DNA from 4 places in the Thalassolituus oleivorans MIL-1 genome. Region 4 is predicted to be linked to each of the others. Evidence: predicted binding sites of a transcription regulator. Region 4 holds the regulator's gene; each other region holds the start of a gene.
What was found. The regulator sigma-54, encoded in region 4, starts transcription at its own class of promoters, with help from an activator protein. The targets are predictions, from matches to a motif close to TGGCACNNNNNTTGCTNT.

Region 1 (7,792 bases), 1.7 Mb from region 4:
AGTTTTTCTGGAGTAATTTCACCGCCAGCAATACGCGGGACAATAGAATATGTACCGTCTTTTTGCATGTTGCCCAAGAAGATGTCGTTGGTATCTTGTAACGGCATTAACTCTTCTTTCAGCACATACTCATTTTGGTACGACGCCAAGATAGAACCCACTGTCGGCTTACAAATTTCACAACCGTGGCCAGAGCCATGTCCAGATACCACTTCTTTAAAGCTGGTGTAGCCTTTAATACGAATAATGTCGGCCAACTCAGCACGCGTGTAAGCAAAGTGCTCACACAAGTTATTGTTAACTTCAACACCCATAGATGCTAACTCGGCGTCCATCACCTGCTTAACTAAGGCAGAACAACCGCCGCAACCCGTCGATGCTAACGTGGCCCCCTTGATGTCCCCCATGGTGCAACAGCCACCTTGAACCGCCGCATTAATATCGCCTTTGGTGACATCAAAACAAGAACAGATTTGAGCCGTATCAGGCAGTGCCGACACGCCTAGACCAACCGCAGGCTCGTCACCCATTGCTGGTAAAATTAATGCCGCAGGGCTACCCGGAATATCCATATCATTAAGCATTAGTTGCAATAACGTGCCGTAGGCTTCAGCTTCGCCCACCAATACCGCACCCAGTAATTTCTTACCGTCAGCCGAAACAACCAAGCGCTTATATACTTCGGCAACATCATCGCTAAACACATAGCTTTGTGCTCCCGCCGTATGACCGTGCGCATCCCCAATCGACGCGACATCAACACCTAAAAGTTTTAACTTGGTGCTCATATCTGCGCCTTTAAAGGCAAGTGCTGGGTCTTCATGGGTAATTAGTTGGCTAACAATATGTTGGATCGCTACTTTGGCCATCTGATAGCCAGGAGCAACCAAGCCGTAGATTTTGTTATCCCAAAGCGCACATTCACCAATCGCATAGATATCTTTTTCTGATGTTTGGCAATAATCGTTCACAACGATACCGCCGCGCTCACCCATATCTAAACCAAATTGGCGTGCTAATTCATCCTGAGGGCGAATGCCTGCAGAAAATAAAATCATGTCGGTTTCTAAGAAGGAGCCATCCGCAAAATTCATGCGATAACGGCATTCTTCACCCGCCACAATTTCTTTGGTGTTTTTCTCGGTATGAACCGTTACACCTAAATCTTCGATTTTACGGCGTAATAATTTACCGCCGCCTTCATCTAATTGAACCGCCATTAAACGCGGAGCAAATTCAACAACGTGAGTTTCTAATCCCGCCTCACGCAAAGCATTAGCCGCTTCCAAACCTAATAAACCACCGCCCACAACAACACCGGTCTTACTCACTTTTGCCGATGCAGAAATAGCTTCTAAATCTTCGATAGTACGGTATACCAAGCAATGATCTTGATCTTTGCCAGGAATAGGAGGAACGAACGGATAAGAACCTGTCGCCAAAACTAACTTATCGTAGCCTTCAACGCGTCCAGTAGAGGTCGTAATGGTTTTATTGTTGGCATCAATACCAACGACTTTATCGCTAACAATATAGGTAATACCCAAGTCATCGTAATGATCAGGAGTCGTTAGTGATAAATCTTCTGCGGTAGCGCCGGAAAAATATTTACTCAGTTGAACACGATCATATGCCAGACGTGGTTCTTCTGAGAAAGTAATGAGATCAAATTGGGATGCGTGTTCTGATGTGGCTAGAGTGTTTAAAAAGTTGTGACCAACCATGCCGTTGCCAACGACTATTATGCGTTTCTTGCTCATTATGATGTCTCTCTATCTGGTCATATATCGGAATTCTCCTTGGGTGCGCCATTGCTCTATTTCCTCATTACGCCGTTGTAGTGGGAAACATCGAAAGTTGTTTAGCAATTGTAATGCCAAATGAAAAATCGCAAGTAAATACGCGGGGAACGGTCAATATTCGACCAAACTTAAGTGAAACGAAGTCGGCAAACACAAAGCTTTAGCACCAAAGTGCAACAAAATAGACATACGAAGCACTATTGCAGTGCAAAAAACCAAAAGCTTAATTGGGAATCGTCGGTGTGGATTTGCTGAAAACATAATCAATGCCTCTGGATACCCTCATAATACCGTCGTGGTTGCTGACTAAGAGAAAGTAAATATAGACTTGGCACCAATCTTGATACGTAATAAACCAATGAGGGAATTCTAGTAGCTACACTCCTGAAGACTCTCCGATACCAAAGGCGGTATCACCATTTTGTGTTGTGTAAGAAGAGCATTGGCGCTCACAGGGATTCTGTGAGCGCTTTTTTTTTGGTTAAAAAAGGCAAACGATGATGATAACGGAATTGCAACAGACCAATACCACATGCCCCTACTGCGGAGTAGGCTGTGGTGTAACTGTTCAATACCAAGCCGGAGAGATATCACCAACGGCCAATCTAACAACAGCTCAAACGGGCAGTGTTCAACCCGTCGCTGGCATGCAAGCTCATCCTGCTAACTTTGGTCGCCTGTGCGTAAAAGGCTCTGCACTGCACGAAACGATTGATCACACCGACCGCCTTCTGTATCCAACCATGAACGGCAAGCGTACGAGCTGGGATAAAGCTCTAAGCCTAGTAGCCGACAAGATTCAGCAAGTTATACATACCCACGGCCCAGACGCCGTTGCCTTTTATGGTTCAGGCCAATTATTAACAGAAGACTATTACGTTGCGAATAAGCTAATGAAGGGCTTTATTGGCAGCGCCAACATGGACACCAATTCGCGCTTATGCATGGCCTCTGCGGTAGCCTCTTATAAGCGTTCGTTAGGATCTGATACCGTACCGGGCAATTACGAAGATTTAGAAAAAACCGACTTATTGATTATGGTCGGTAGTAATGCAGCATGGGCACACCCCATTTTATTCCAACGCATTGTTGCAGCTAAAAAAGCTAATCCGGCAATGAAGGTCGTAGTGATCGACCCTCGCCGTACCGCGACATGTGATATTGCCGACCTGCATTTAGCTATTCGCCCTGGATCGGACACCTTTTTATTCAACGCCCTGCTGACTTATATGGATCAAAGTAACGCGTTGGATTACAGCTTTATTCATAACCACACCGATGGTATTGCCGAAGCGCTTGAAAGCGCCAGTGCCAGTAGCGCAACCTTCGAAGAACTCGCTCAGCCTTTAGATGTCTCCAGCAGTGATTTAAATCTATTTTTTGAATGGTTCCGTGATACACCAAAAACAGTGACGTTTTATTCTCAAGGCGTAAATCAAAGTTCGGCTGGCACCGATAAAGCCAACGCCATTATTAACCTACATTTGGCTACTGGACGTATCGGAAAAGAAGGTGCATCTCCCTTCTCGATTACCGGCCAACCGAATGCAATGGGTGGCCGTGAAGTTGGAGGGCTGGCAAATCAACTTGCAGCCCATATGGACTTTAGCGCTGCAGAACGCGATTTAGTACGCCGCTTTTGGCAGGCGCCAACCATTGCTGAACGCCCTGGTCATAAAGCCGTCGACTTATTCAATGCAGTAAAAGAAGGCAAAATTAAGTTTCTTTGGATTATGTCGACCAATCCATTGGTGAGCATGCCCGACGCCGACGATGTTAAAGAAGCGATGAAGCGTTGTGAATTAGTTGTGGTATCAGATTGTATGGCCAACACAGATACCACCGCCGCAGCCCATGTATTATTACCGGCAGCAAGCTGGGGCGAAAAAAATGGCACAGTCACCAACTCCGAACGTCGAATTTCTCGTCAGCGTGGATTCTTACCTTCGCCGGGTGAAGCCATGCCCGACTGGTGGATTATCTCTCAAGTTGGTCGTCGCCTTGGCCATGAAGAAGCTTTTAATTACGAACACGCAAGTGATGTATTCGACGAGCACGCCCGTTTATCCGCGTTTGAAAATAACGGTAAACGCGACTTCGACTTATCCGGTTTAGTCGGCATGAGCCGCAGCCAGTACGATGCACTCGCACCGATTCAATGGCCAGTTAACGACCAATACCCAAGTGGTCGCGCGCGCTTTTTCGACGACGGTCATTTTTACACCGCTACCGGTAAAGCCAAATTCATTAACGTAGAAGCACGCCTACCCGAAGTACATTCCCAAGGCGACCTAGTGATGAATACCGGTCGTATTCGCGATCATTGGCACACCATGACGCGCACGGCAAAATCTGCACGTTTAGGCCAGCACATCGCTGAGCCATATGCTGACATTCATCCTGACGATGCGAATCTGCGCGGCATTAAACACGGCGACTTAGTCGAAATACATAATGAGCGCGGCCATATTATTGTTCGCGCACAAGTCATTAACGATGGCCGCCAGCGCAAAGGCGAATTATTTGTACCAATGCACTGGACCAATCGTTACGCCAGCAAAGCGCGCATGGGTACTTTAATTGCCAAAACAACCGATCCCATTTCTGGCCAGCCAGAATTAAAATTCACTCAAGTGAACGCGCGCCCATTTAATACCGCTTGGCAGGGATTTATTCTAAGCCGCAAAGACCTTGGCCCACTTCCTGCCGACTATTGGATTTATGGCGTTACCGAGACTGGTCACGGCTATGAAATTGCCGACCGTGAATCGCCACTCGCATTAATCGAAACCCTAAAAGCACGCCTACCCGAAGGCGACTGGATAACGCTGAGCGATCCTAGCCACAACCATTACCGACTCGCCCTACTCACGGATGGACGCCTACAAGCTGTCATATTTATTCATCAAAATTACGATTTTGGCGCACGCCAGTGGTTGATCGAACGCTTTAACGACGAAACGCTCAGCGCCAATGATCGCAAAGCACTGCTTGCAGGCCGCCCATTAGGCAAGCAAGCCGACAAAGGCGCGATTATTTGCTCCTGCTTCCAAGTAGGCGAAAACACCATCAAAAACAGTATTCAACAAGGCTGCTCCACCGCAGAAGCCCTAGGCGAAGCATTAAAATGCGGAACTAACTGCGGCTCGTGCATACCCGAATTAAAAGCATTAATACAACGCGAAGCGCTAGCAACCAACGCAGCCGACGCCATGACTGCCGAATAAGTGGATATCAAAATGAACAGTAAAAAAACACTTAGCCTTAATACAAAACAATCAGAATCTAACCAACAAACACTCGGTAAAGTATGGCTAGTAGGCGGCGGCCCAGGTGACCCAGAGTTACTGACGATTAAAGCCATGCGCGTATTAAGCGAAGCGGATATTGTGTTGTACGACAGCTTAATTTCAGAAGAAATACTCGCCATGCTACCAAAGAAATGCACCCGCATTCATGTTGGTAAACGCTGTGGCGCACACAAAATGACCCAAGTGGATATTCAAAAGTTACTGCTCACCAGCGCCCGTAAATACGGCAAAGTTGTGCGCTTAAAAGGCGGCGACCCATTTATCTTTGGTCGTGGCGGTGAAGAGCTAGAATATTTAATGAAACACGGCGTAGAAGTGGATATCGTACCCGGCATTACCGCCGCCGGAGGCTGCGCTGCCGCAGCGAAAATCCCACTCACACATCGCCAATATGGCAACGCCCTAATGCTCGATAGCGGCCACACCCAATTTGGTGATTACGAACCCAGCCAAAATCCGACCCGCGTATTTTATATGGGCCTGAAACAAGCCGGAATGATCACCGCACGTTTATTGGGCGATGGCCTCAACGAATCAACCCCCGTAGCCCTGATCGCCAACGGCACACTACCCAACCAAGAAGTACACACCGGCGTACTGATGGACCTACCGCGCTTAGCCGAACGCTATTCAGCCAGCGGCCCCGCCTTAATTATTGTGGGTGAAGTCGCCGCCTTTGCCGCCCGAAACCAAATACAAATGACCCGTCAGGCAGTGGCTTGAGTACGAACAAAAGATACCGTAAAAAGCTAGGCGGCTGACACAGCCGCCGACCGCCTAACTTGGATTAACCCTTTCCCGTAAGAGCGAAACTTTTTCGCCATAACCTCGATTTAATAGCAACAAATATTGATCTCACGAAGGTATGAAACATGCTCTAATTGCAGAGCAATTAGCTGTGCATTTGAAATTCAGTCACATCAACGCCTTTAATGGAACTAACTGGCTCACTTGAATATTCAGACATTACCACACAGCGATTCCTATCAAGGCGTAGCCAGAAAACGCTGATAAAAGCTTCTGACCTTGCACTATATCTATAAAAAAGACGCTCAGATTTATTGATAGCTTTATAGTTTGCATACAGTATATCTAGTGAATTGGTCGATTTTTTGCGCGTTTACGCCCCACCACCAAAATCTCCATGCTCGAATTGCCGCTAACGATTAATAGAAATACAAGACTAATCAATAAGTTAGAAACTTGGGCAGATTGATAGTGTGCCAAATATAAAGGTCAAATCAGCGTGTAAACGCACATGCGCGTTTGCACGCTATATGAGGTACTTGTTTAAGTCACTTTTCGTAGCAGAGACAGTGGGTTAGACTCGAAACATAAAAAGGAAGCGAAGCGTCAAAACGCGCATGCGCATGAATAAAACTGTTATGTTTGAAAATAAAAATTAAGGAGAAAATATGCCAACGATAACGTGTAGTAATGATGAGTGTGGAGAAGAGATCCAGTTCAGTCTCTCTGAATTAGAAGTTGAAGACTCAGAGTCATCTGGTAATCATACAACTCAATATTGTGCCTCCGGCGAGGTTTTATGCAAGATGTGCAATAGCCAAACAGAAGTAAGGTGTTCTTGGGATGAGCTAAACGATACCGGTGAAGTACTAAGCTTGGATTTTACCTGAACCTCAAACATAACAAGCCGCTGAAATTCGTTGCGGCCACAAGAAAAGCGTGGCCTTCACTAGGACTCGCTTCGCTTGCCTTCTAGCGGAGCGTTAGCTGCCCATATAGTAAATAGCATTGAACTTACAAATGGGAAATATTGATAAGTCGAAAGCAGGCAAATGAATGGACAATAGAGTTTATTACGGGGAATATTCCCTCAAGCATTGGATCGAACTACTTCTCAAGAAGAATATTATTCTTCCAGACTATCAGCGTTACTTCGTATGGAGTGAAAGAAAAGTAGAGACTCTCATTGATACGTTTAGGAAAAATCAGTTTGTACCTCCCATTACAATTGGTGCCTTTAACTCAGGCGGAATGAATGAAAATTTAATTCTTGATGGCCAGCAAAGAATTACCAGCATCGTTTTGGCGTACTTAGGGTTGTATCCTGACATTCAAACATATAAGAAAGCCATCGAAGAGTTTGCCAATGACAATGATGACCCCGATGAAGAAAGCCAATTTGACAACATTCTTGAGTGGAATGTTGGTGAGTTGACAAGCAAGGGGAAAAGCAAAGAAGAAATATTGGGCAAAATTCGTGACAAAAACTACAAAGCGATAAGTTTAAATTTGGATGATGATTTTCTTGAAAAGAACTTTTTAGGTTTTTCGTACCTTGTCCCAAAAACATCTAATGAAAAAGAGCAGCAAAAATATTACTCCTCTGTATTCAGAAATATAAATATTCAGGGGGAACCCCTGCTTCCCCAGGAAAGTAGAGCATCACTATATTTTCTTGATCAAGATCTTGTTAATCTGTTTTCGCCTGATTTTTCAAAAAAAATATTAATCAAAATTATTAGCAATGAAACGAAATCTGACTTTGTTCGATATTTAGCACTTTTATCGCAATATTATAATGATGGTGACGAAAAGAAAGTAGCTAGAAGCTACAAACAGAGAATGGAAAAATATTATGAGGAGTACATTTTCGCTGCCATTAGCAATGAGAAATCGGCGATTTTTGGGGAGTTTTCTAGTGTATTTCCAGAT
Region 2 (7,792 bases), 710 kb from region 4:
CCAGCAATTGGGGCGTTGAGGGTGTCGTCGCCGCAGAGTTAATCGGAGAAGGCAGCAATAAAGCCACACCGATAATTGCGCCAAATCCAACGGCGACGTAGGTTAGTGATCGCATAATGTCCCTTTTTTATTTATAAAAAAAGCTGAGGATCTAATGACGCTCAGCTTCTATTGGAGTGTTTAGGCTACCAGATTACACCAGCAAATAACCACCATCGACATTAATGCAAGTACCTGTTGTGTAGCTTGCGGCATCTGATGCTAAATACAAAACCGTACCCGCCATTTCTTCCGGCATGGCAACACGCTTCATCGGAATGTGCATCATTGCATGTTTCAAAATAGCGTCATTCTTTGTTAGCGCACTGGCAAACTTAGTATCCGTTAAACCGGGCAACAAGGCGTTCACACGAATACCCAGTTGCGCGCATTCTTTTGCAAACGCCTTTGTCATCGCTATAACTGAAGATTTAGTAATGGAATAAATACCTTGTAAATCACCCGGCACAACGCCATTAACGGAAGCAACGTTGATAATAGTGCCGCCGCCATTTTTCTTCATCAAGTTACCGCCTTTAACGCACATAAAGAAATAACCGCGAATATTTACATCAACGGTTTTACTGTAAGCGCCCAAATCGGTATCTAAAATATGACCAAAATATGGATTAGCAGCAGCGTTATTAACTAAAATATCCAACTTGCCATGCTTAGCTTCTATCGCGCTAAAACACGCTTCAATCTGATCCATCTCACCAATATGGCACCCCAAGGCTTCTGCACTGCCACCGGCTTCGTTAATGGCATTAGCAACCACTTGGCAATCGTCGATCTTACGACTAGAAACAATCACATGCGCACCTGCAGCGGCGAGTAATTTTGCAATGCTTTCACCAATGCCTCGGCTAGCGCCTGTTACCAAAGCTACGCGGCCAGTAAGATCAAATAAGCTCGTTGGGTTCATATATGTTTCCTAGTTTTAACGATAGGTCAGATACTGTTTACCAGCACTGGCTAAGTGATGATGTTCATTACACGAGGCTAGGCTAACTTTGCCTTCGCGGTTATAGAGTAATTGCGATATTCCAGCATTGAGCAAGGTCCAATTTAATTCGAACGCTTTGTCATGGCTTAATCCCAAACAGTGTTGGGCAATCGCAGTGACGGGGCCACCCGAGGTAAATACCACAACATTTTTGCCCGCAGCATTAGTTATTAGATCCTCTAAAGCCCGAGTGCAACGCCCAGTAAAGTTATTCCACGATTCGATATAATCATCATCGTGCTCGCCCGACGTCCAACGTTCTACAGCCTTTGCAAATAATTCCTGAAATGCTTTACGACGATTTTTTTGTGTCAGCAACCAAGCGCCTAACGCAGCTTTATGTTTAAAGTGCGGAAAAGCACAAGCAATAACATCGTCTGAATCAAATTCATTAAACCCAAACATTTCGACAATCGGCCCAAAACTATGCCAATGCCGCTGCGCCGATTGCATCGTTTCGCGATGGCGCTGCATGGCGCCATGCACAACCATTGGCGCTTCAATGCCGCGCTGAGCCAGTGCCTTACCGACTAGCTCGCCTTGAGCAAAACCTAATTCGGACAGTTGATCATAATTTAATTTGTCAAAACCCGCCTGACCATGACGTACCAGATAGATGCTGGCCATAATTTAATGGCCAGCCTTTGGTAATTGGCTGCGCTTGATAATGCGATTACAGCGCCAGTTTAAATAATTCACCATAATCCAAAAATTCTTAAAGGCTGGATTATCGGTTTGCTTATGGTGATAACGGTAATAAATTTGTTGCGCAATAACCGCTAAGCGAAACAAACCAAAGACTTCATAAAAAGGCCACATTGCTTTATCGAGATTCATACGTTGGCAATAATGTTCAACGATTTCGTTACGCGTTAGCATACCTAGCAAATGGCTCGGCTGACGACGAACTGATCGCATGACGAAGTCATCGTCAGCTTGTATCCAGTAAGCCAATGCACCACCTAAGTCCATAAGAGGATCACCTAAGGTTGCCATTTCCCAATCAAGAACACCGATTATTTCACCCGGATTATCGGGATTAAGAACCACGTTATCCATACGAAAATCGTTATGAATAATACACGTCGCTACGTCGTTCGGCTGGTGCTCTTGCAACCATTTAATGGTCTTTTTAAAGCTGGGAACATTCCATGTTTTCGATTTACCATAGCGTTTCGTCCAGCCTTCAACTTGGCGCTGCACATACCCTTCGCCTTTGCCTAATGAATCAAGACCCGCTGCCTTGTAATCCACTTGATGCAAGTCGATAAGTTTGTCAAACGTGGAAATGCATAGATCTCGTGCTTGTTCTGCACTCAGCTGCATACCTTTCGGTAAATTACCGCGAGGAATAATTCCAACTAGGCGCTCCATAACGTAGAAATCGCTACCGATAACGCTTTGGTCATCACACATAGCAATCATTTGTGGAACATAAGGATAAACAGGTTTTAACGACGCCATGACGTTATATTCACGCTTCATATCGTGAGCACCGGCGGCCTTATGGCCCGACGGAGGACGTCGCATAATATAATCGACTGGCTTGCCATCCGCTTGCGCAGGGTAGCTCAATTGATAGGTTAAATTCGAAGCTCCACCAGAAAACTGACGAACCTCTGGCGTACCGCTTAAACCGTCAACCTGCTGCTGCAACCAAGCATTTAGCGCTTCAACATTAAAACTGTCGCTATCGCGTAAGGCCTTGGCCTGATCGATATATTCCTTAGACATATTATTACTTCCTGCGCTCTTCACGCTTTTTCAATGCTTCAGCCATCTTGCCGATTTGATTACGGTAAATCCAAGGCAGAAAGCGTTTTACAAAATATGCACGACGACCGACGGGATGCGGATTGCAAATCAGTTCATTTTTCTGCATCGAGACGTAAGCCGCATCAGCTACATCATCAGCATCTAAAGCGGATGATTCGAAGACTTTATCGACGAATTTCAACATATCCGGATCAGATGTCTTCATTCCCACATTTAAATTGGTGCGGAAGAAGCCCGGGCATAATGCAGTAGTGCCAATGCCGTACGGTTTTAATTCGTAATGCATAGTTTCTGACAGTGCAACAACACCGGCTTTTGTCACGTTGTAGGATGCCATCGAAGGTGCCACCATTAAACCGGCAAGCGATGCAACGTTAATAAAGTAGCCAGAACCTTGTTTTTTCATCAAAGGTGTAAAGGTTCGACAACCAAGAGCCACACCTTTTAAATTGATGTCGATGATCCATTCCCACCACGCCCACTCACCGGCATCAATACGATCTCCAGTAGCAACACCCGCATTGTTAATGACGACATCAATGCTGCCCCAACGCTGACTCACTTCTTCAGCTAGCGCTTGCCATTGTTCAGGACTGCGAACATCCAAAGAATAAATCCAACCATCGCTGCCGGCAGCTTTGACCATGGCTAACGTTTCTTGCGAACCGTCAGCATTAATATCGGCGATACAAATATGGGCTCCAGCTTTAGCAAAGCGCAGCGCTAAGGCACGACCTAAACCGCTAGCGGCACCGGTAATTAAAACGTGTTTCATTGTATATTTACCCTAATTTAAATTATCGCTGAACGCTTCGACCAGAGGTGTATCGCATTCTAGTCCGCGAACAAACGGCTACTTAAGAGCCGTTTGTGCCACATCCGTTTGATTCTTACTTTTCTGCCATGTATTTGCGATATTTCATCAGTTCAAACTTCGCTACTAATCCACGGTGCACTTCATCAGGGCCATCAGCCAGTCGTAAAGCGCGAGCCTGAGCGTAAATACCGGTTAATGGGAAGTCATCGGATAAACCGCCGCCACCATGAATCTGCATCGCCGCATCGCATATTTGTTGCGCAATATTCGGGGCAATTACTTTGATTTGCGAAATTTCACTCATGGCAGCCATAACGCCGACCTTATCGATGATCCACGCGGCCTTAAGAACCAACAAACGCGCTTGTTCAATACTCATACGAGCATTGGCAATGATGTCGCGGTTACCACCCAGATTGGCAATCGGTTTACCGAATGCCGTGCGGCTAACGGCACGCTTACACATCAACTCAAGCGCTTTCTCCGCCCCACCAATTAAACGCATGCAGTGATGAATGCGACCAGGCCCCAAGCGACCTTGGGCAATTTCAAAACCACGGCCAGGGCCTGCGATCATGTTGCTTAACGGCACGCGCACGTTATCGAATGTCATTTCACCATGACCGAACGGCTCATCGTAGTGACCAAACACCGGCAGCATGCGCTCGATTTTCACACCAGGTGTGTCAAAGTCGAACAACACCATAGAATGCTGCTGGTGACGATGTGCTTCAGGGTTGGTTAACCCCATAAAAATACCGACTTTGCAGTTAGGATGGCCGATTCCGGTAGTCCACCACTTGCGACCATTAAGTACGACTTCGTCGCCTTCAACAATTGCGGTTGCTTCCATATTGGTGGCATCAGAAGACGCCACGCCGGGCTCAGTCATGCAAAAGGCCGAACGGATTTCACCCGCCATCAATGGCTTTAGCCACTTCTCTTGCTGTTCGGCCGTGCCGTACTTCTCTAGCACTTCCATATTGCCGGTATCTGGCGCATTGCAATTGAAGATCTCAGACGCAATAAACGAGCGCCCCATAATCTCAGCCAACGGTGCGTATTCAAGGTTGGTTAAGCCAACACCGTGAGATTCATTCGGGAAGAATAGATTCCAAAGGCCTGCGGCTTTCGCTTTTGCCTTTAACTCCTCGATGATCGGTAGCACAACCCACTTATCGTCTAGGCTGTGCAACTCGCGCAAGTAGCTTTCTTCAATCGGATCAATCTCGTTCTTCATAAACTCAGAAACGCGTTTGATGTATTCCTGAGCCTTGGGGGAGTGCTGGAAATCCATTCGATTTCTCCTAGTGGATAGCAATGATTGAATTCAGTGTACGCAGAGGATTCAGATAGATGAAATGAATAGTTGTTATCTTCAACTATTCTTAAATCTTATGAGTGAGAATCTAGCACTGAATGCGTCAGCGGGACAAAATCGGACACGAGCGCAGAATGAGATACGAACCAATCTAAAGCGCAAACAACGAACTCTGCACTTTAGAAGTGCAGCAATCAAAGCACTCAAACGAAATATTGGCTCAATCCGCAAAAAATCCGAAGAATAACTCAGGATTTTTCTTATTATTAAACATGGCATAGCTCATGCAGTGATGTTAACTAGTGAGCCAACGGCGGCTCTTACAATTTAAAGAATTCTGGATAACGGCGTCCATCTCACGAGCAATTTTTGTTTGTGGGAGGACGCCGTTTTTTTTGGCTCCGAGCCAAGCTGTCCAAACGATTGACTAACTTTTAATAACCTTATGAGGTGAGACTATGTCTTATTTAGCTCCAGCGGAGTTCGTCACCAAGATGGTGGATGCAGGCGAATCTAAAATCTTTATGTCGACGCGCGATACATTAATTCGTGCTTATATGGCAGGTGCGATTTTGGCATTGGCTGCGGCATTTGCGGTAACCGTCGCGGTCCAAACGGGTGTGTTTTTAATCGGTGCAATTCTATTCCCTGTCGGTTTTTGTATGCTGTACTTAATGGGTTTCGACTTATTAACCGGTGTGTTTGTCTTGTGTCCATTAGCATTATTAGATAAACGTCCAGGTGTAACCGTCGGCGGCATATTGCGTAACTGGGGCTTAGTTTTTCTCGGTAACTTCGCCGGTGCTTTAACGGTTGCCTTTATGATGGCTTTTGTTTTTACAATGGGCTTCAACACGGATCCAGGTGCTGTGGGTGCCAAGATCGCTTCTGTTGGTGAAGCGCGTACTTTAGGTTACGCCGAACATGGTGTAGACGGTTGGTTGACTATTTTCATCCGCGGCATGCTATGCAACTGGATGGTATCAATGGGCGTTGTGGGCGCAATGATCTCCACCTCAGTAAGCGGTAAAGTTTTGGCCATGTGGATGCCAATTATGTTGTTCTTCTTTATGGGTTTTGAACACTCAGTAGTAAACATGTTCTTGTTCCCTTCTGGCATCATTATGGGTGGCGACTTCTCTATCGCTGATTATTTCATCTGGAACGAAATCCCAACCGCTATCGGTAACCTTGTCGGTGGTTTGGCGTTCACTGGCCTAACTCTATACACTACTCACGTACTGACTAAGCCAAAGCGTAATGCTTAATAGAACGCGGGCTGTCTTTAAATAAAAGACGGTAACTTAAAAGCCTCAGTAAGTTATTACTGGGGCTTTTTTCTTAGGGAAATAATGATGGAAAGATGCCTGAAAGTAACCGTTGGACAATGCTCAGATAAGGGCATTAAAGATCTCAATCAAGACTTTCATGGCGTTGCTATTCCGCAAGAACCCCAGCTTAGCTCTAAAGGCATTGTCATCGCTCTTGCTGATGGCATTAGCAGTAGCACCGTCAGCCAAATAGCAAGCGCGGCAGCTATTAATGGTTTCTTAAGTGATTATTACTGTACTTCCGAAACTTGGTCGGTAAAGCAGTCCGCACAGCGTGTTTTATACGCCACAAACTCATGGCTGCACTCACAAACGCGTCAAAGTCAATATCGTTACGATAAAGACAAGGGCTACGTCTGCACTTTTAGTTGTTTAATAATCAAGTCCAATACAGCACATGTTTTTCATGTTGGCGATACGCGCGTCTACCGCTTGCATGATACATCCATGGAGCAACTCACTAACGATCATCGCCTGTGGATATCGGAAGACAAAAGTTATTTAAGTCGCGCGCTTGGCATTGATCAACAACTGGATATCGACTACCAAACCTTTGCCGTAAGCAAAGGCGAAATTTATATGTTAGCTACCGACGGAGTGCATGAATTCGTCAGTGCCAATGATATTATTGCCAGCATAAAACAGAGTGGCGACAACTTAGACTTAGCCGCTCAAACAATTGTCGATAAAGCTCTTGCCAACAAGAGTGATGACAACCTCACGATTCAGATATTACGCATCGACGACTTGCCTGATCAAGGTCTCAACGAGGTTCAACTACAAATTACCGACTTACCTTTCCCGCCAGAGCTGGATGCTCGCATGGAATTCGATGGCTACGAAATTATTCGTGGTTTGCATTCTACGAGTCGCAGTCATGTATTTCTGGCTAAAGATATTGAATCTGACCAACGCGTGATTCTTAAAATTCCTTCAATTGATTTACGTAACGACCCCGCCTATTTAGAACGTTTTTTGATGGAAGAATGGATTGCTAAGCGAATAGACAGTGCTCATGTACTAAAGCCTATAGCCAATGCCCGCCAACGACAGTTTTTATATGTAGCAATGGAATTTATTGAAGGTAAGAATCTTGCCCAATGGATGCGTGACAACCCAAAGCCGAACCTAGATGACGTGCGCGACATTGTTGAGCAAATAGCTAAAGGACTGCGAGCATTCCATCGTTTAGAAATGCTGCACCAAGATTTAAAGCCCGATAACATCATGATTGACCAAAGCGGTACGGTGAAGATCATCGACTTTGGTGCCACCTTAGTCGCTGGCTTAGAAGAGATGGAAAGCGCTATCGATCAGCCATTGATCTTAGGCACTGCACAATACAGCGCACCAGAATATTTTTTAGGTGAGAACGGCAGCATCTATTCCGATCAGTTTTCATTAGGTGTGATCACCTATCAGATGCTAACAGGCAAGTTACCTTATGGTTCGAATATCGCTAAAGCTAGAAGTAAAACAGCACAAAACAAACTAAAGTATCA
Region 3 (7,792 bases), 540 kb from region 4:
TGATCCATTCTGGCCGTACTGATTTGAACCAATATAAAGCCGGTTTCGCGGTTGAGACTGACAAGCGCACAGTGGATGATGCACTTGAAGGTGCAGACATCTTTTTGGGTTTATCTGGCCCTAACATGGTGACTGGCGAACAGATCAAAGCAATGGCTAAAGATCCAATCATCTTTGCTTGCGCAAACCCAGTTCCAGAAATCATGCCTGAAATCGTGAGCGAAGTTCGTCCAGATGCGATTATGGCAACTGGTCGTTCAGACTACCCGAACCAGGTTAACAACGTTCTTGGCTTCCCATTCATCTTCCGTGGTGCATTAGACGTGCGTGCTAAGCGTATTAACGAAGAGATGAAGTTGGCTGCAGCAAAAGCATTGGCTGGTTTGGCGAAAGAACCAGTAGCTCAGGAAGTGTTGGATGCCTATGGCTTAGAATCTTTAGAATTCGGCCGCGAATACATCATTCCTAAAGCGGTTGATACTCGCTTGTTGGGTGTGGTTTCTTCGGCTGTTGCTAAAGCAGCAGTTGATACTGGGGTGGCATCAAAGCCTTACCCAGCAAACTACCCACTGAAAACTTTGGCAGATATCTAATAGCTGTTAAATAAAAAAACCGGCTTCGGCCGGTTTTTTTATGTCTGCTATTCGCTAGGTGTTTACTGAATCAGGTACCGCGACAGCGTTTGTTCGTAGCTATTAATAATATTCTCATAGCGTCCATTGCTACGCAGCGTAGCAATGCCTTCGTCGAAGGCATTGCGGTATTCTTCGTTACTGAACGCCATAAAATATTCACTAGGTTCAAACAGCTCTACCGCCGTATAAGAAGCTTGATAGCGCATATCTGGCGGATTTCTATGACGTAATTTGCTGAGGTAATAACGGAAAATAAGACGATCCATAATAATGGCATCGCAATCCCCATTGTAAAGCGCTTCTACTTGTTCGATTTGCTGTGTGTATTCTATATAGCTGGGCGCCAAATCCGCGGTGATGGCGAAGGGTTTCGGTAGCAACTGTTTGGCTAGGCTAAAAGCCCCTATGCGCAGATCGCTTAGATCACTTACTTTTTCAATGTTATAGCCTGCGTCTTTTAAGGTAATGATGACGTTATGGAAGATCATCACGGGTTCGCTTGAAAAAAATGCTTTGGGTGTTAGTTGTGGTTGAGTTACTAACAATGCGTTCAATTTTCCTAGATTGAAATCGTCAACGTTCTCGGCATTGCTACTGTAATGAACGTCGCTGTCCAAACCGCTCGCAGCCAGCGCTTCACTTGTTAGGTCTAGGGTGATGCCACTATTGTTGTGGGGAATAACGTACGGAGGTATTGATAAGCTAGTACCAACATGCACGACCACGTCCGCTTGCGCTGGATACAAGAAAAGTGCGGCTAATGTTGCGATAAAAGAGACTGGGATACGCATTGGCTAAGCTTCGTTAAGACTTCTTAATGATCATAGATCAATGTAGCGATATTGAGGTAGAAGGAAATAAAAAAACGGGCCATAAAGGCCCGTTTGGCTGGTAAGGTGATCAATCCTAGGGACTGATCAGCGTCACCTTAGCTCTTCTTAGTCTTCGAACGCTTACGCTCGTTCTCAGTTAAGAACTTCTTACGTAAACGAATGCTGGTAGGTGTTACTTCTACTAGCTCGTCGTCTTCGATAAATTCCAACGCTTGTTCTAGGGTGTGTTTCACTGGTGGCGTCAAGTTGATCGCTTCGTCTGTGCCTGATGCACGAACGTTGGTCAGCTGCTTCGCTTTGGTTGGGTTAACCGTTAGGTCGTTATCGCGGCTGTGTAAGCCAACAATCATACCTTCGTACACTTCTAAACCTGGCGCTACAAATAAGCGACCACGTTCCTGCAGAGTGAACAAGGCATAACCTAAGATTTTACCTGGAACCATTGATACCAGTACGCCGTTGTGGCGAGTAGAACCTAGTCCAGATTGTACTGGGCCGTAATGATCGAAGATGTTGGTCAGGATGCCTGAGCCAGAAGTCATGGTCATAAACAAGCCACGGAAGCCGATCAAGCCACGTGCAGGCATGATGAACTCAAGGCGCACACGGCCTTTACCATCTGGAACCATGTTGGTCATTTCAGCGCGACGGTTACCCATCTCTTCCATGATCGAACCTTGGTGCTCTTCTTCGATGTCGATAACAACTTGTTCGTACGGTTCTTGAACTTCGCCATCAACGATTTTTTGCACAACTTCAGGTTTTGAAATACCCATTTCGAAGCCTTCGCGACGCATGGATTCAATTAATACTGATAAGTGCAATTCACCGCGGCCAGATACTTTAAATTTCTCTGGCGAGTCGCCGGGTTCAACGCGCAATGCCACGTTGTGGATCAGTTCTTTGTCTAAACGGTCTTTGATGTTGCGGCTAGTAACATATTTACCTTCACGACCAGCAAACGGTGAATCGTTTACCTGGAAGGTCATGCTAACAGTTGGCTCATCAACGCTTAGTTGTGGTAATGCTTCAACATGACCAACGGCACATAGCGTGTCAGAGATGTTTAAGCCATCGATACCAGAGATACATACGATGTCACCAGCGTGTGCTTCAGGAACATCAACGCGTGTTAGGCCGTGGAAACCTTTCACTTGCTGGATACGACCTTTGCGCACATCGCCTTCAGCAGTGATTAGCTGAATGTCAGTGCCCGGCTTTAATGTACCGCGAGAGATACGGCCAACCCCGATAACACCAACGAAGCTATCATAATCCAATGCAGAAATTTGCATTTGGAATGGACCTTCGCGATCCAATTCTGGCGGAGTTACGTGATCGACGATCATTTGGAACAGTGGCGTCATGTCATCAGCCATTGCTTCTGGATCTAGACCTGCAATACCGTTTAACGCAGATGCATATACAACAGGGAAGTCTAATTGCTCTTCGGTCGCGCCAAGACGGTCGAAAAGATCGAAGATTTCATCCATAACCCAATCAGGGCGAGCACCAGGGCGGTCAATCTTGTTGATAACAACAATAGGACGCAGGCCGCGCTCAAACGCTTTTTGAGTTACGAAACGAGTTTGTGGCATTGGACCGTCAACGGCATCAACCAACAAACATACTGAGTCAACCATCGACATAACACGCTCAACTTCGCCACCGAAGTCGGCGTGTCCAGGGGTGTCTACGATGTTGATTGGGTAATCATTCCAACGAATGGCGGTGTTTTTCGCCAAAATGGTAATACCGCGTTCTTTTTCTTGGTCGTTCGAGTCCATGACTCGCTCGCCGCCCTGATCTTTACGATCTAGGGTGCCAGATTGCTCTAAAAGTTTGTCTACCAGAGTAGTTTTACCATGGTCAACGTGGGCAATAATGGCGATGTTTCTTGGAATGTTGCTCACAACAGTAGCCTTCGTGATGGGAGTGTCTGACGCCGTCACGTAATTGGAAGGTATCAGGGTCCGGTGTCAGTTCAAAAATCGAGGCCGGATTATACCTGAAGTTGAGCCTTTACGGGATATCAATTTTTGTAAGAGGAAAGCGCTTTTTTTGTGCCGATTTTCATGTACTGACGGTACGTTGTGAACCTATAATGTGCGGGCTTGTATCGCGTTACGCATATAAGAGCCTTATTTGCATCTTATTGGTGCATGATCGCTCATTTGTGCTCTAATTTGGAACAAAGTGGTGATGAGTGGTCGTTAAAAACCCAGTATTTACGCGGGTCTTTAGATTGATGGCAATGGCACACTACTTGCTCAGCGAAAGGGCATGGCAAGCCGGGTTTAGTCCCGAATGAAATTGAACCAGCATCTGGAGACGTTAAGATGTCAGAGAACACTCTGAATTTGATCAAAGAAAATGATGTACGTTGGGTTGACCTGCGTTTTACTGACTTTAAAGGTAAAGAGCAGCACGTAACTATCCCAGCGAGCTATGTGAACGAAGAATTCTTCGAAACTGGCCAGATGTTCGATGGTTCTTCCATCGCTGGTTGGAAAGGCATTAACGAATCAGACATGATCCTGATGCCAGATGACGACACGTCATTCCTTGATCCGTTCACTGAAGACGCTACCTTAGTATTGCGTTGTAATATTGTTGAACCTTCAACTATGCAAGGTTACGAGCGCGATCCACGCTCTGTTGCTCTACGTGCTGAGCAGTTCCTAGCATCTACTGGTTTGGGCGATACAGCATTCTTCGGTCCAGAACCAGAATTCTTTATGTTTGACGATGTACGTTGGGGCGCAGACATGTCTGGCTCTTTCTGCAAAATCAACTCTGACGAAGCTGCTTGGAATACTGCAGCAGTGATGGAAGGCGGCAACTTAGGTCACCGTCCACGCGTTAAGGGCGGTTACTTCCCAGTGCCACCAGTTGATAGCCATCACGATATCCGTGCTGCTATGTGTAACACTATGATGGCCATTGGTTTGGACGTAGAAGTTCACCATCACGAAGTGGCGAACGCTGGTCAGAACGAAATTGGTGTGCGTTTCAACACACTGGTTAAAAAAGCTGACGAAGTTCAAATGTACAAATACGTTATTCATAACGTAGCGGCTGCTTACGGCAAAACTGCGACTTTCATGCCTAAGCCAATCGTTGGTGACAACGGTTCTGGTATGCACGTTCACCAGTCTTTCTGGAAAGACGGCGTAAACCAATTTGCTGGTGATTTGTATGCTGGTTTGTCTGAAACTGCCCTGTTCTACATCGGTGGTATCATCAAGCACGCTAAATCACTGAACGCTTTCACTAACCCAGGTACTAACTCTTACAAGCGTTTGGTTCCAGGTTTCGAAGCTCCAGTAATGTTGGCTTACTCTGCGCGTAACCGTTCAGCGTCTATCCGTATTCCTTACGTAGCGTCGCCAAAAGGCAAGCGTATCGAAGCGCGTTTCCCTGATCCAATTGCTAACCCATACCTAGCATTCGCTGCTATGTTGATGGCTGGTATCGACGGTGTTAAGAACAAGATTCACCCTGGCGATGCAGCTGATAAAGACTTGTACGATCTAGAGCCAGAAGAAGCGGCTAAGATCCCACAAGTTTGTGGTAGCTTGCGCGAAGCAATGGACAGCTTGAAAGCTGACCACGCTTACTTGACTGAAGGTGGTGTTTTCACGCCTGACATGATCGAAGCGTATATCAATCTGAAGATGGAAGAAGTTTACCGTGTTGAACAGACGACTCACCCTGTTGAGTTCGATCTGTACTACAGCGTGTAATACTCTACATTGCTAATGAAAAGGGGCTCTTCGGAGCCCTTTTTTATTGTCTAACTGCTACTATAGAGCGGTTATCACCATGAGGTTGTTGTGTGAACTGGGATCGCCAAGCGCTGTTGGAAGAACTGCGAGAGTTTGACTGGTCGTTTAAGACGACAGAACTAAGCCCTAACTTGGCCGCTTATTGTCGTCACTATAAGCTGAATTTTGACGATACTGGCCTAGCTTTGCAGTATACGGCCGGATTGGTATCGCTTGCAGGATTTAGTATCGCGGTTCAGAGTTGGCGCCAGCCTGAGGCTCGAGGAACTGCGATTCTGGTTCATGGTTACTATGATCATATTGGGCTTTACGCCAGCTTGATCGATTTCTGTTTGCGTCAGCAATTCAACGTCATTGTTTTCGATCTGCCAGGGCATGGCTTATCGAGTGGCGAGCAGGCGGCGATTTCTAATTTCCAAGAATATGACGATGTTTTTAGTCATTTGTTGCAGCTGGTTCAAGCTCACGACTCTAGTCCCTTGTATGCGTTTGGCCAGAGTACCGGTGGCGCGATTCTTATCAATTATTTATTGAAGCGACAGTTAACCGCGGCGCAATCGCCATTCGAAAAAATCGTGTTATTGGCTCCGCTAGTGCGACCAACCGGTTGGCAGAAAGGGCAATTGTTGCATTCCGTTGTGAGCATGTTTATTAGTCGAGTGAAGAGAAAGCATGGAGACTCGTCATCAGATCCTGACTTCTTAAATTTTGTCCGTACCCAAGATCCACTGCAGTCGCTTTATCTGAGCGTTCAGTGGGTTGGGGCATTACGTCAGTGGGTGCCATTTATTGAGGCACAATCACCATTGGATTTGCCGCTATTGATTATCCAAGGTGATAACGATGGTACGGTGGAGTGGAAGCACAACCTTGAGGTTTTGGCTGAAAAATTCCCCAAGGCTGAGGTCTTTATTTTGCCCGACGGACGTCATCATTTAGTCAATGAGTCGCTACCTCAGCGCGCGATCGCCTATGGCCAGATTGCGGACTGGCTGAATCGTTAATTTACGCTAAACTTGTAACTGCTTGAGCCAATCAATGGTGTTGGCTTGTTTGGTCGTGCAGATCGCTACGGATTTTGCAGGGATGATCGATATGCTATGACAGTTATTGTCATGCTCTCGTTAACAGGGATTGCAGCTAATGGATAACAAACGACTCGTTCGTCATTTTATAGATCTCACTTGGAATCAAGGTCGCCATAGCATAGCTAGATCTTTGCTACGTCGAGACTTTACCTATCACGCCAGTATGATTGACGAGCCAATGGATTTTGATGGTATGGTTGCTCTCATCAATACCATCAAGGCAGCCATGGACGATTTTTCGGTCTCTGTTGAAGAGATTTTAGCCGAGGGAGATAGAGTCGTTACTCAAAGTACATTCACCGGTACGTTGGTGCGCCCCTTATTGGGTTTTGAACCCAGTGATCGGTTATTATCGTTAAGCGCGGTGACGTTTTGGAGTATTGCTCGTGGCCAGATTGTGGATGGGCAATCACAACTTGATACTGCTGAACTAGCACGTCATATTCAGCGCTCTAGTGTCCGTTTTACTGCTTAATTAAATTCTTTTGTCTGAGTGTGCATTACATATTATTTAATAAGTAATGCCACTCGTCCGCCCTCACTGGCTGTACGGATAATCGACTACGGTTTAATAACACCATATTGGCCAATGCCTCGTGCTGGTGCATCTCTTTCAGTGGAATGATCTTAGGTAATGCCTCGACCGCCTCTACTTCAATGGTGATCCACCGTGGCTTTTCTAGACTCGACTTTGGGTCAAAATATTTTGATGATGGATCAAGTGAACTTGGATCGATAATGTCGGTCTGAGTGACGCGACAAATTCCGGCAATGCCGGGAATGGGACAACTAGAGTGATAAAAAAATACTAAATCACCTACCTGCATGTCATCACGCATGATATTTCGTGCTTGATAATTACGCACGCCGTCCCATACTGTGCGCTTATTAAGTGCGCGTTCCAAATCGTTAAAGCTGAAGCTATCGGGTTCTGATTTCAGTAACCAATAATTCATAATAAAACCTTAGATTGGTCTAGTCGTTGCTAGGAAGTCTGGGAATAATAGCGGCTTAGCTTTTTATTGGGAATGCGTGTGTAAGCCGCACAAATAATAACGACAGAGCGACTCTATGCTTGGGGCTTAGGGGCGTTTCTGAAATAAGAGTAACCGTTTTCTATTTTGGGGTTGTTGAGGACGATGAAAAAACCAGATGTATTACTTTTTCTGGCGATTGTGGTCGCATTGGGGTCGGCTATTACCGGTATGGCAAGTGAGGAGCGTAAGTCTCCAACGGTGCTGGCGTCGGAGTACAGTATTCGATAGTCGCTAACATCTAACTATTAGTCGGCGGGTGTCGTAAATGTTAACAAGCGATGCAGGGATGCATCGGTAGCGATCAGTTTTAGTGGGATATCCCACGACTCTGCTGGCAGCATGGAAATTCGTTGGAAGTCATAGGCGCAGCCAACTAATAAAGGCGTTTTACCTTTTTCGTGCACAAATTCC
Region 4 (7,792 bases):
TTTATGACGACTGCACAATTATTTAATTTTATTTCCTCCGCAGAGCGTACGATCAAACTCGAACAGCAAGCGGTTGCGCGCTTAGCGGATTATTTGGATGAGCATTTCACTCGCGCCTGCCAAATGATTATTCAATGTCGTGGTCGCGTGGTAGTCACTGGCATGGGCAAGTCTGGACATATCGGCAATAAAATTGCTGCCACCTTAGCCAGTACCGGCACCCCCGCCTTCTTCGTTCACCCAGGTGAAGCCAGTCACGGCGACATGGGTATGATCACCGCCGCCGACGTCGTAATAGCGCTATCAAACTCAGGCGAAACAAACGAAGTGACTAGCATGTTGCCGTTGCTCAAGCGCATGGGAACACCACTAATCAGCATGACCGGCAATCCTTCTTCAACATTAGCAAAAGCGGCCAACAGCCACCTTTATACCGGTGTTGAACAAGAAGCTTGCCCGCTGGATTTAGCACCAACATCATCGACCACCGCTGCATTGGTCATGGGTGATGCACTAGCCATTGCCTTGTTAGAGGCGAAAGGATTTACCGCTGAAGACTTCGCCTTTTCACATCCCGGCGGTAGCCTAGGTCGTCGTTTGCTGCTGAAAGTCGAAGATATTATGCACAGTGGCGACCAATTACCCGTCGTGAATACCAGCACACGTTTATCCGAAGCACTATTGGTAGTCACATCGAAAGGTTTGGGCATGACCACAGTACAAGATGACAATGGCGGTTTAGCCGGTATTTTTACCGATGGCGATTTACGTCGTGCTATCGACCAAGGCGTAGACATCCGTGCCTGCTCAATGAGCGATATAATGACGGCTAATTGTAAAACAACGACGCAGGGCATCTTGGCAGCTGAAGCATTGAAAATCATGGAAGACAATAAAATTAACGCCTTAGTAGTAAAAGATGAACAACGTACTGTGGGCGTTGTCACCATGCACGATATGCTACGCGCAGGCGTTATCTAATGCGTAAACGTTACTTGCTGCTACTGTTAACCTTGATATTTGGCTTAGCCTTAATCGCGGTTGATCGCTACACCCAAGAGCTAAATCAGCCCTTGAGTGAACAGCAAAGTAACGAAGCCGATTACTATGGAGAGACGCTACTCAACTGGCACTATGGTGTGGATGGTAAACTTGGGCAGACCTTTCGAGCCCAGCGTTCAGATCACTATCCCCTAATAGGCGTGACCCGTTTTTTCGCACCTATGATTACCACGCGAGATGATCGTGGCCAAATCTGGCAAGTCACCGCCAAAGAAGGGTCGCTAAAAGACGACGAGCAAGTTATTCGTTTTAACCAGACAGTACGGATCGAGCCCATAAATACTGGCGAACAAACAACCGATGCCATGCTGATTGAAACCGAAGCATTAACCTACGATATTCGTGAGCAAATTGCAGCGACCGATTTACTGGTCACCATGACAGGGCCGGGTAGCCGCGCGACCGCAACAGGCATGACTCTGGATGTTAACCGCCAGCGCATGGAACTGAAAACCGGGGTAAAGACTATTTATGTACCCGAACAATAAGCACACCAACACTATGAAAAACAGCGCCCGTGCGTTATTTATTTTGGCCGTGAGCAGCATCAGTCAGCTAGCACTTGCGCTACCCGATGACTGGCAACAAGAAATGACCATATTATCCGACCGCGCAGAAATCGACCGCAAAGCGGGTACGGTTATCTACGAAGGTAACGTCATTCTGACTCAAGGCACGTTGCGTATTGAATCCGACCGATTGATGATTTTACGTAGCGGCAACACGCTCGAAAAAGCCGTAGCCGAAGGCAATAATGGGGAACCAGCGCGCTATCAACAACAAGTGACCGCTGGTAAACCTATGACTCGCGCTCATGGTGATCGGATTGACTATTTTGCCGCGCGCCGCCAAGTTACACTGACCGGCGACTCGCAATTAGAACAAGATGGCAACCTATTTAGTGGCGAGCATATCGTCTACGACATGGACAAAGAAACCGTCAAAGCCGACGGCGGCACACGCAACGACAGCCAAGCTACGCCAGACAGCGGCTCTTCTGGCGATCGTCGTATTAAAGTTATTATCCAACCGCAACAGGCCACTGATGAAAACGCTGAAAGCTGAACACCTAGCGAAAAGTTACAACGGCCGTGAAGTGGTAAAAGATGTATCCATGTCGGTACACAGCGGTCAAATTGTTGGTTTGCTTGGCCCTAACGGGGCAGGCAAAACGACCTGTTTTTATATGATCGTTAATCTTGTGCAAGCCGACAAAGGACGTATCAAGATCGACGACGAAGACCTGAGCCACCTGCCTATGCATGGGCGCGCGCAACGAGGAATCGGTTACTTACCCCAAGAAGCCTCGATTTTTCGTAAGCTCAGCGTGGCCGACAATATCCTCGCAATTTTAGAAACGCGTAAGGATCTAAATCGCAAACAACGATTAGAGCGCCTTGAAGGATTGCTCGATGAGTTCCACATTCAGCACATCCGCGCAAGCTTAGGCATGTCGTTATCAGGAGGCGAACGTCGACGCGTAGAGATAGCTCGCGCATTAGCTGCAGAGCCATCTTTCATCCTACTGGATGAGCCATTCGCAGGGGTTGACCCCATTTCCGTATCCGACATCATGGATATTATTCGGCAGCTGAAAAACCGCGGCATCGGCGTACTGATCACCGACCACAATGTGCGTGAGACCCTCGCCATCTGTGAAAAAGCCTATATTGTCGGTGGGGGCCATATCATTGCGGAAGGCACCGCAGAAGAAGTTTTAGCGAACGAACAAGTGCGAAAAGTTTACTTGGGTAACGATTTCCGCCTTTGATTCTAGCCCCCTCATCAGGCTATGATCGAATCAATCGGGTTTCGTGCTTGCAAGATAGATTCCATAAGCACAGGCTTAGCCTATAATGCATAAACACTATTTTTCTGCCGTAGATAGGTAATCGTTAAGTTTCCATGAAAGCGTCTCTCCAGTTAAAGATGGGTCAGCAACTGACCATGACCCCTCAGTTGCAACAAGCCATCCGCCTACTCCAGCTGTCCACCTTGGACTTACAGCAGGAGATTCAGGAGGCGCTCGACTCCAATCCGATGTTAGAAACGGATGAGTACGACGATCCGAATCCTGAGGTAGAAGCACACCGTGGTGAAAAAACTGAACAAGAACAAAACGAAATAGATCACGAAGCCCGAGAGCGTTCTGAAGACAATCACACGCTCGATGAACAATGGTCTGACGATAAAATTCCAGAAGATCTACCCAACGACAGCGAATGGGAAGATACCTACCAAACCACTGCCAGCGTTTCCTCCAGCAGTGGTAGTAGTGGCGCAATAAACGACGATTTCGATTACGACTCTCGTCATGCCACCACCGATAGCCTACAAGACCATCTTTTGTGGCAGCTTAATCTCACTCCGATGAGTGATACCGATCGCGAAATCGCCTTAATGCTGATTGATGGCACCGACGACGATGGCTACTTACACACCACTGTCGACGATATTCTCACCAGCCTTGATCCAGCATTAGAAGTTGAAGAAGACGAAATCATGGCAGTGCTGCATCGTCTGCAGCAATTTGATCCTGCCGGTGTGTTCTGTGTCGACTTGCGTGAATGCCTGTTACTACAATTGCAGCAGCTACCAGAAGCAACGCCTTGGTTAGCAGAAGCCAAACTCGTGATTCGTGAACACATCGAGTTACTCGGCAGTCGTGATTATCCAACGCTGATGCGTAAAGCAAAATTAAAAGAAGAAGCGCTCAAAGATGTGCTGCGCTTAATTAAAGAACTCAATCCAAAACCGGGCTCAGGCATCTCTCCTGATCAATCTGAATATGTCATTCCCGATGTTTTAGTGCGTAATATTCGTGACGAATGGCGAGTCGAACTCAACCCCGAAATCGCACCGCGTCTGCGCGTCAATGCCGATTATGCGTCCTTAGTTCGCCGTTCCGATAACAGCACCGACAACGCTTTCCTCAAAGACCACCTGCAAGAAGCTCGCTGGTTCATTAAAAGCTTACAAAGCCGCAATGAAACCCTACTCAAGGTGGCAACTAAGATCGTCGAATATCAGATCGAGTTCTTCGAAGAAGGCGAAGAAAAAATGAAACCACTGGTTCTGCACGACATTGCCGAAGCCGTGGGCATGCATGAATCGACAATTTCTCGTGTTACCACGCAGAAATTTATGCACACCCCTCGTGGTATTTTTGAGCTGAAATATTTCTTCTCAAGCCACGTCAGTACCGATAGCGGTGGTGAATGTTCATCTACCGCAATTCGTGCCATGATCAAAAAACTAATTTCTGAAGAAAATGCCCGTAAGCCATTAAGCGACAATAAAATCGCGGCATTACTAGGCGACAAAGGCATCCAGGTCGCGCGCCGTACCGTTGCTAAGTACCGCGAGGCCATGATGATTCCGCCCTCTAACGAGCGCAAACAGCTTATCTGACGATCAACAACGAGCCAGTAGACAAAAAGGAGACTGGGCATGCAAATCAATATCAGTGGTCACCACGTAGATGTAACCGAAGCAATGCAGGGATACGTTGAGGAAAAGATGTCAAAGCTGACACGTCACTTTGACAACATCACTACCGGACAGGTTACTCTGACCGTTGAAAAGGGCCGCCAAGTAGCGGAAGCAACCATTCACGTTACAGGTACAGATATCCATGCCAAGTCAGAGCATGATGATATGTATGCTGCCATTGACTTAATGACTGACAAGCTCGATCGACAAGTGTTAAAACACAAAGAAAAAACAGTCGCGCGGCTACACGGACAAGGCTAACTCCATGACACTTCGCATTGACGATATCCTCTCACCAACACACACCTTGGTGGACGCAGAGGTATCCAGCAAAAAAAAGTTGCTGGAATTCCTAGCAGGATTGGTCGCTGAATCCATCAGCGATAGCTCAGCGGATGAAATCTATGAGCGACTACTCGGACGCGAACGTCTGGGTAGTACCGGCATAGGGGAAGGCATTGCCATTCCCCATTGTCGGTTGCCTCAGTGTGAACAGGCCTTTGGCGTGCTATTACGCCTTGCCGAGCCAATCGACTTCGACGCCATTGACGGCAAACCAGTAGATTTGGTGTTCGCACTCTTAGTACCAGAAGAAGCAACGGAAGAACATTTGCAGGTATTGGCAATGTTGGCCCGTAATTTCAATGAAGAGTCGTATCGCAGTGCATTACGTTGCGCTCCGGACAATCGTCAACTATTCCAGCGCGCAGCCGCCGGAACTTAATACCACAAGGAATGTAGGCCCATGCGTTTGGTAGTGATTAGCGGCCGATCCGGCTCAGGTAAGTCCAGTGCACTGCATGTACTGGAAGATCTCGGATTTTATTGCATCGACAACCTACCCATTGGTCTACTTCCCGCCCTTGCCGAACAAGCCAACGGCAATGAAAAGCTCACCCAAATTGCCGTAAGCGTTGATGCTCGCAATCTTGCTCATGCGGTTGACCGCATCGAATTAGTGTTACGCGACCTCCCGCACGACCATTACAAGCTCGATGTGGTTTATCTCGATGCCAGTGAAAAAGTCTTATTGCAACGATTTAGCGCCACGCGCCGAAAACACCCTCTTACCAGTAAGAAGATCTCACTAGCAGAAGCCATTGAGCAAGAAAAAGAACTGCTCGATCCGCTGGCTAACATGGCCGATTTAACGCTCGATACCACGCATATGTCGGTACATGAGCTGCGCAGCTTAATTCGATTACGTGTAGCCGATAAACGCGACGGCGATATGTCGATCCTGTTTGAATCCTTTGGCTTTAAGCACGGTATTCCCATCGATGCCGACTATGTATTCGATGTCCGCCATCTACCTAACCCCTACTGGGATGAAAGTTTGCGGCACCACACGGGGTTAGAGCAGCCGGTACAAGCGTTTTTGAGTCAGTACGATGACGTCAAAGATATGCAACAAAGTATTAGTGAATTTATGCAACGCTGGATGCCGCGTTTTGTTGATGCCAACCGCAGCTACATGACCATCGCCATTGGCTGCACAGGTGGTCAACATAGATCTGTGTATATGGCAGAGCAACTGACAGCAGAATTCCAGCAATATTATCCCAACGTGCAAGTTCGTCACCGTGAACTCGCGCGGCTTTCCGAATCGACAGGCCATTAATTCATGATCAGTACCCAAATAACAATTATCAATAAACTGGGTCTACATGCCCGTGCAGCGGCCAAATTAGTCTCTACAGCGTCTGCTTTTTCTAGCCAAGTAAAAGTCGGTTATCCCGGCCGGTTGGTTGATGGCAAAAGCATTATGGCCGTCATGATGTTGGCCGCGAGCAAAGGTACCGAGATCCAACTTCAAGCCGAAGGTAGTGACGAAGCAGAAGCCATTACCGCGCTCCAAGACCTTATCAATCGTTTCTTCGACGAAGGTGAATAATCCGCTATAAAACAGCAAATTAGCGCTAATACTGCGAGTACTTTCATGGTATATAGGCGCTATTCAGGCTAGAATTCTGGTCAACTCCTGCGCAACCAGAGCCATCCCATGGGACAACATACGGAAAAGGCAAAAGCCAAACTGCATAGCCTTAACGCCGCCCTAGAGAGTGGTGCTTTGGCCAAGGTTCAGCGCATCCTAAATTCGGGTTTAGCACCCGTAGACGTCGCCCATTTAATCGAATCCTCTCCGCCTAAGGCCCGTAAAATTTTATGGGAGTTAGTTGATAAAGAGCTCGAGGGTGAAGTTCTTCAATACCTCAGCGAAGAACTACAAAGCCATTTCTTATCGGATATGAGCGCGGCTGAAGTTGTCGACATGACCGCCGACCTCGACACCGATGACGTGGCCGACATGTTGCAACAACTTCCTGAGCGTGTGACTCAAGAAGTTCTAGATTCGATGGACCAAGTCGATCGAGCGCGAGTGGAGGCCATCTTAGGCTATCCAGAAGACAGCGCCGGTGGCTTGATGAACACGGATACCGTGACGATTCGCCCAGAGATTACTTTGGACGTTGTGTTGCGCTATTTACGTCGGCATAAATCATTGCCGGCCATGACCGATAATCTTTTGGTGGTAAACCGACAAAACGAATTCATCGGTTTGTTACCCGTCAGTAAACTACTGGTCAGTGACCCACAACAAACTGTGCGTGAAGTCATGACCACGGACGCTAAAATCATTCCGGCGACCATGCACGACACTGACGTGGCCAAGCTGTTCGAACGTCACGACTTAGTTTCTGCACCGGTTGTAGACGCCGCAGGCGTGCTCATCGGTCGAATCACCATCGATGACGTGGTTGACGTTATCCGCGAAACCGCCGACCACTCGTTGATGAGTATGGCTGGTTTGGATGAAGACGAAGATACTTTCGCACCGGCACTAAAAACCAGTCGCCGACGCGCGGTGTGGCTAGGGATCAACTTAATCACCGCCCTAGCCGCCTCGGCCGTGATTGGATTATTCGATAAAACCATCGAGCAGGTCGTTGCCTTAGCCGTGCTAATGCCGATTGTCGCCAGCATGGGCGGTATTGCAGGCAGCCAAGTACTGACACTGGTTATTCGCGGCCAAGCACTAGGGCACCTCAGCGGCGCCAACTTCCGCTGGCTCTTCAATCGTGAACTCATTGTCGCTGGAATCAACGGGATATTATGGGCTGTCGTAATTGCCATTGTGACATTTGCATGGTTTCACGACATAAAAATTGCCCTGATTATCGGCAGTTCGATTATCATTAACCTGTTAGTCGCCGCCATCACTGGCGCCGCATTGCCG

Region 1: the regulator sigma-54 is predicted to act here: its motif matches at 1,862-1,879, upstream of nirB (nitrite reductase large subunit NirB).
Region 2: the regulator sigma-54 is predicted to act here: its motif matches at 5,233-5,250, upstream of TOL_RS00205 (formate/nitrite transporter family protein).
Region 3: the regulator sigma-54 is predicted to act here: its motif matches at 3,724-3,741, upstream of glnA (glutamate--ammonia ligase).

The regions. Positions count from the first base shown of each region.
Region 1 covers NC_020888.1:1,541,624-1,549,415, reverse strand. The annotation lists gene nirB (nitrite reductase large subunit NirB) at 1-1,760, opposite strand, end outside; gene TOL_RS06970 (nitrate reductase) at 2,300-5,029, shown strand; gene cobA (uroporphyrinogen-III C-methyltransferase) at 5,042-5,836, shown strand; gene TOL_RS18935 (hypothetical protein) at 6,529-6,750, shown strand; gene TOL_RS06960 (DUF262 domain-containing protein) at 6,917-7,792, shown strand, end outside.
Region 2 covers NC_020888.1:42,927-50,718, reverse strand. The annotation lists gene TOL_RS00235 (SMP-30/gluconolactonase/LRE family protein) at 1-115, opposite strand, end outside; gene TOL_RS00230 (SDR family oxidoreductase) at 194-964, opposite strand; gene TOL_RS00225 (histidine phosphatase family protein) at 980-1,672, opposite strand; gene TOL_RS00220 (phosphotransferase family protein) at 1,676-2,779, opposite strand; gene TOL_RS00215 (SDR family oxidoreductase) at 2,784-3,596, opposite strand; gene TOL_RS00210 (acyl-CoA dehydrogenase family protein) at 3,712-4,935, opposite strand; gene TOL_RS00205 (formate/nitrite transporter family protein) at 5,418-6,227, shown strand; gene TOL_RS00200 (bifunctional protein-serine/threonine kinase/phosphatase) at 6,315-7,792, shown strand, end outside.
Region 3 covers NC_020888.1:3,793,971-3,801,762, reverse strand. The annotation lists gene TOL_RS17490 (malic enzyme-like NAD(P)-binding protein) at 1-593, shown strand, start outside; gene TOL_RS17485 (substrate-binding periplasmic protein) at 656-1,426, opposite strand; gene typA (translational GTPase TypA) at 1,564-3,381, opposite strand; gene glnA (glutamate--ammonia ligase) at 3,808-5,214, shown strand; gene TOL_RS17470 (alpha/beta hydrolase) at 5,307-6,260, shown strand; gene TOL_RS17465 (ester cyclase) at 6,400-6,819, shown strand; gene TOL_RS17460 (EVE domain-containing protein) at 6,845-7,300, opposite strand; gene TOL_RS19450 (hypothetical protein) at 7,484-7,609, shown strand; gene TOL_RS17455 (5-formyltetrahydrofolate cyclo-ligase) at 7,627-7,792, opposite strand, start outside.
Region 4 covers NC_020888.1:3,252,233-3,260,024, forward strand. The annotation lists gene TOL_RS14935 (KpsF/GutQ family sugar-phosphate isomerase) at 4-981, shown strand; gene lptC (LPS export ABC transporter periplasmic protein LptC) at 981-1,550, shown strand; gene lptA (lipopolysaccharide transport periplasmic protein LptA) at 1,534-2,127, shown strand; gene lptB (LPS export ABC transporter ATP-binding protein) at 2,108-2,833, shown strand; gene TOL_RS14955 (RNA polymerase factor sigma-54) at 2,968-4,473, shown strand; gene hpf (ribosome hibernation-promoting factor, HPF/YfiA family) at 4,513-4,815, shown strand; gene ptsN (PTS IIA-like nitrogen regulatory protein PtsN) at 4,820-5,278, shown strand; gene rapZ (RNase adapter RapZ) at 5,300-6,175, shown strand; gene TOL_RS14975 (HPr family phosphocarrier protein) at 6,179-6,448, shown strand; gene mgtE (magnesium transporter) at 6,557-7,792, shown strand, end outside.